2 regions of the Leucobacter sp. genome follow, and region 1 is predicted to be linked to the other one. Evidence: predicted binding sites of a transcription regulator. Region 1 holds the regulator's gene; the other holds the start of a gene.
What was found. Region 1 encodes HspR, which represses chaperone genes until heat shock. Its sites were predicted from a motif close to AAGTTGAGTCNNNNNGACTCAACTT; they were not measured.
Positions count from the first base shown of each region.

Region 2: the regulator HspR is predicted to act here: its motif matches at 1,210-1,234, upstream of ACWKZU_RS13315 (ATP-dependent Clp protease ATP-binding subunit).

Region 1 is NZ_JAIVPF010000070.1:11,078-13,462, reverse strand. Features, by position in the region: gene ACWKZU_RS14505 (nucleotide exchange factor GrpE) at 1-64, shown strand, start outside; gene ACWKZU_RS14500 (DnaJ C-terminal domain-containing protein) at 57-1,016, shown strand; gene ACWKZU_RS14495 (heat shock protein transcriptional repressor HspR) at 1,159-1,581, shown strand; gene ACWKZU_RS14490 (class I SAM-dependent methyltransferase) at 1,632-2,385, shown strand, end outside.
Region 2 is NZ_JAIVPF010000064.1:79,015-81,399, forward strand. Features, by position in the region: gene ACWKZU_RS13305 (maleylpyruvate isomerase family mycothiol-dependent enzyme) at 1-403, shown strand, start outside; gene ACWKZU_RS13310 (TMEM175 family protein) at 528-1,187, shown strand; gene ACWKZU_RS13315 (ATP-dependent Clp protease ATP-binding subunit) at 1,328-2,385, shown strand, end outside.

The DNA of each region.
Region 1 (2,385 bases):
CCGCATCGGCGATGTCGAGCTGCGCCCCGCCAAGGTAGCGGTGGCGGTGGGGGCCGATGGCTAGTCAGGATTGGCTCGAGAAGGATTTCTACCAGATCCTCGGCGTCTCGAAGGACGCGAGCGACGCCGAGCTGAAGAAGACCTACCGCAAGCTCGCCCGCAAGTACCACCCGGACTCCAACCCGGGTGACGCGGCCGCCGAGGCGAAGTTCAAGGAGATCAGCGAGGCCTACTCGGTGCTCTCCGACGCCGAGCAGCGCGCCGAGTACGACCAGATCCGCGCCATGGGGGCGGGCGGTGCCCGCTTCACAGCCGGCGGCGGAGGAGCCCAGGGCTTCGAGGACGTCTTCGGGGGCATGTTCGGCGGCGGTCGCGGCGGAACCCACTTCAGCTACCAGCAGGGCGGCGGCCAGGGCTTCGAGGACATCTTCGGGGGCATGTTCGGCGGCGGCGCTCCGCGCGGGCCTCAGCCGGGCCGCGATATCCAGGCGTCGACGACGCTGGACTTCGAGACCGCCGTGCGCGGCGACACCGTGACGCTGCAGGCGCCCAACGGCCCGGTGAAGGTGAAGATCCCCGCGGGAGTCGCCGACGGTCAGAAGATCAAGGTGCGCGGCAAGGGCGAACCGAGCCCGAGCGGCGGCCCGGCCGGCGACATCATCCTCACGATCAGCGTGCGCAAGCACCCGGTATTCGAGCGCGACGGCCAGAACCTGCGCCTCAAGCTGCCGGTGACGTTCTCCGAGGCGGCGCTGGGGGCCACGGTCGAGGTGCCGACCCTCGGCGGCTCGCCCGTGAAGCTGAAGGTGCAGCCCGGCACGCCGAGCGGCCGGGTGCTGCGCGTCAAGGGCCGCGGGGTGAAGAGCTCGAAGGGCACCGGGGATCTGCTGGCCGAGGTGCAGGTCGTGGTGCCGTCGCATCTCTCCGATCAGGCCCGCGAGGCGCTCGAGGCGTTCCGCGAGGTCGAACCGCAGGAGAATCCGCGCGAGGATCTGCTCTCGCGGGCGCGCGGCTAGGGGTGTTCGGCGGGATCCGCTCGCCCAGCGAGCGGATCCCCTTCCTCCGATCGAGCGAGCGCCGTGCTGAGCGGGTCGCGAAGCGGCGAGCCGGAGTATCGAATCCCACCCCCCAGCGGGAAACCAGACGAAAGGACATCTCATGGCGACTCCCCAGATGGATCGCTACACGCCCGTCTTCGCGATCGCGGCGGCGGCGGAGCTGGCCGAGATGCATCCGCAGACGCTGCGGCAGTACGACCGCATCGGGCTCGTGTCGCCGCAGCGCACCCGCGGCAACACCCGCCGCTACTCCCTGCACGACGTCGCGCGGCTGCGCGAGGTCGCCCGGCTCTCCGCGGAGGGGCTCAGCCTCGAGGGGATCCGTCGAGTGCTGCAGCTCGAGGATCGTGTGCGCGATCTCGAGGGCCGTGTGCGCGATCTCGAGCACGCGCTCGCCGAGGAGCGGCTGCAGCGCCCCGAGCGGCGCGTCTTCGCGGCGGGCTCCACGGGCGGCGAGGTGATCACGCTGCGCCGCGGCACGCGCGTGCGCCGCAACGCCGAGGTCGTCGTCTGGAAGCCGTAGCGCGGCGCGGAGCGGGGCGGATCCCGACCCCGCGCCGCTAACGTGGTGGGGTGAGCGATTCCGAGAGCCCCGAACTGCACGCCCTGTTCGCGGAGCTGTCGCGGGAGCCCGACTTCGACGCGCCCGAACTGCAGGCGCACGACGCCGCCGACGAGCTGATCCTCACGACGGCCGCCGACGACGTGCGCTCCGCCGGGCACGGCGAGCTCGTGGTGATCGGCGACCGGCACGGCGCGCTCACGCTCGGGGCGGCCGCGGTGCTCGGGTCGAGTGGGATCCGCACGCACCAGGATCCGCTGCTCGGCGAGCGGGCGCTGGCTCGCAATGCCGAGCGCCTCCATCTGACGGGCGCCTACGCTTCGCACCCGCTCGACGCCTCGCTGCTCGACGGCGCCCGGGTGGTGCTGCTGCAGCTGCCGCGCGGGCTCGATGCACTCGACGAGATCGCCTGGTCGATCGCGCGCTGGGCCTCGCCCGAGGTGCGGGTCATCGCGGGCGGCCGGGTGAAGCACATGACCCCCGCCATGAACGACGTGCTCGGCCGCTCCTTCGCCGAGGTCTCGGCGGGGCTCGGGTGGCGCAAGTCGCGTGCGCTCTCCGCTCGCGGCCCGCGGGATCCGGGGCCGGCGCCGTTCCCCCGCTGGGGCGCCGACCCGGCGCTCCCGTTCCGCGTCGCCGCCTTCGGGGCGACGTTCGGGGGAGCGACTCTCGACCACGGCAGCCGGCTGCTGCTCGCGGGGCTCGGGGACGCGGCGCCCGAGGCGCGGCGGATCGTGGACCTCGGCTGCGGCAACGGCGTGCTCG
Region 2 (2,385 bases), on a different contig from region 1:
CGTCGAGTGGCGGGACCTCGCCGACGAGCAGTGGGACCACCGGGTCGTCACCGCGCAGGGCCGGGAGGTGCCGGTGCGGGAGACGGCCTGGATGCGGGCCAGGGAGGTGTGGGTGCACGCGATCGATCTCGGGAACGGCGGATCGTTCGCCGAACTGCCGGCGACGCTGCTCGACCGCCTCATCGACGACGTCTTCGCGGCGTGGCACCGCCGCGGGGAGGCGGTGCCGGTCACCGTGACGAGCACCGATCGCGAGGGGGATCGCCGCGTGCGCTCGTGCGGTACGGGCGGCCCGGAGATCTCGGGGACCGCTGCCGCGATCGTCGGCTGGCTGGCGCGCGGCCGGACTCGCGGCCTGCGCTCCTCGACCGGAGAGCTGCCCGCGATCCCGCGCTGGTTCTGATCCGGAGCCGGCCCCGGTCCCGCGCCGCCCCCGGTCCGGGGGTCGCCGCTCGCTCCGAGCGGCGACCCCGCGAGGGAGGAAGCGGCCGTCGAAAACCGGCTCCGCGGCGATTACACTGAGGTCCATGGCAGCGGAGCCGGAGCCACGGGCCGTGATCGGCTACGCCGCAGAGCGCGTCAAGGCCTTCGCCGACGCCGTCGTCGCGATCGCCCTGACGCTGCTGATCCTCCCGCTCATGGAGAGCGTGAGCGAGGTCGCCGGGGCCGGCGACGACGCGTCCACGTGGCTGCTGGAGCACGGCGGGCAGCTGCTGAGCTTCCTGCTGAGCTTCGTGCTCATCGCCATGTTCTGGATCATGCACCACCGCCTCTTCTCGCGCGTCGAACGGGTCACGACGGGGCTCATCTGGCTGCTCGCCGCGTGGCTGCTCACGATCGTGTGGCTGCCGGTCGCCACCGCGGTCGCGGGCCGCATGGAGGACGAGGACGCCGCCGCGAAGAGCCTCTACATCGGCAGCCTGGTGCTCGTCTCGGTCATGTCGCTCGTGATCCGCCTCTATCTGCGGGCCCATCCCGCGCTGCACACCCTGGACCGCCGCGAGCTCGTCTCCGGGCTCGCGGACGACATCTCGCAGGTGCTGCTCTTCGCGCTCGCGCTCGTCGTGACGCTGCTGATCCCGGTCGTCGGCTACTACTCGTTGCTCGCGATGGCGCTCTCCGGTCCGGCGCAGAAGGTGATCAGGCGGATCCTCGGGGCAGACGGGACGAAAACGATGCGACCCTAGCGCGGTGCCGCGCTTCGCGATAAACTTGAGTCATCATCACTCAAGTTTGAGAATCGGGCCGGGGAGCGCGAGCATCACCCGGTCCGCAGGATCGGCGGAGGTCGCATCCGTGCACCGCCGGAAGCAGTCGGAGGAGGAACATGCAGGCAAATTGGACGCCCGCCCAGGGCGAGGGGGAGCAGCAGTCGGCGCTGGAGCAGTTCGGCGTCAATCTCACGGAGGTCGCCCGGTCGGGCAAGCTCGACCCGGTGATCGGGCGGGACAGCGAGATCCGCCGCGTGAGCCAGGTGCTCACCCGGCGCACGAAGAACAACCCGGTGCTGATCGGCGAGCCCGGCGTCGGCAAGACCGCCGTCGTCGAGGGGCTGGCCCAGCGCATCGTCGCGGGCGACGTCGCCGAGTCGCTGAAGGACAAGGAGCTCATATCGCTCGACATCTCCGCGCTCATCGCGGGCGCGAAGTACCGCGGCGAGTTCGAGGAGCGCATGAAGGCGGTGCTCCAGGAGATCAAGGACTCCGACGGGAAGATCATCACCTTCATCGACGAGCTGCACACCCTCATGGGAGCCGGCGGCGGCGAGTCGTCGGTCGCGGCTTCGCAGATGCTCAAGCCGATGCTGGCGCGCGGCGAGCTGCGGCTCATCGGCGCGACCACGCTCGACGAGTACCGCGAGTACATCGAGAAGGACGCGGCGCTCGAGCGGCGCTTCCAGCAGGTGTACGTGGGCGAGCCCTCGGTCGAGGACACCGTGGCGATCCTGCGCGGACTCAAGGAGCGCTACGAGGCGCACCACAAGGTGACGATCGCCGACTCGGCGCTCGTCGCCGCGGCGAGCCTGTCGAACCGCTACATCACCGCCCGCCAGCTGCCCGACAAGGCGATCGACCTGATCGACGAGGCGGCCTCGCGCCTGCGCATGGAGATCGACTCCGCGCCCGTCGAGATCGACGAGCTGCGCCGCGCGGTGGATCGCATGAAGCTCGAGGACCTCGCCCTGAAGAAGGAGAAGGACGCCGCCTCGAAGGAGCGCCGGGCGAAGCTGCAGGAGGACCTCGCCGCGAAGCAGGCCGAGCTCGACGTGCTCGAGGCCCGCTGGGAGAGGGAGCGCGCCTCCCTCAACCGCGTGGGCGAGCTGCGCGAGAAGCTCGATCAGCTGAACATGCAGGCGCAGGTCGCGCAGCGCGAGGGCAATCTCGA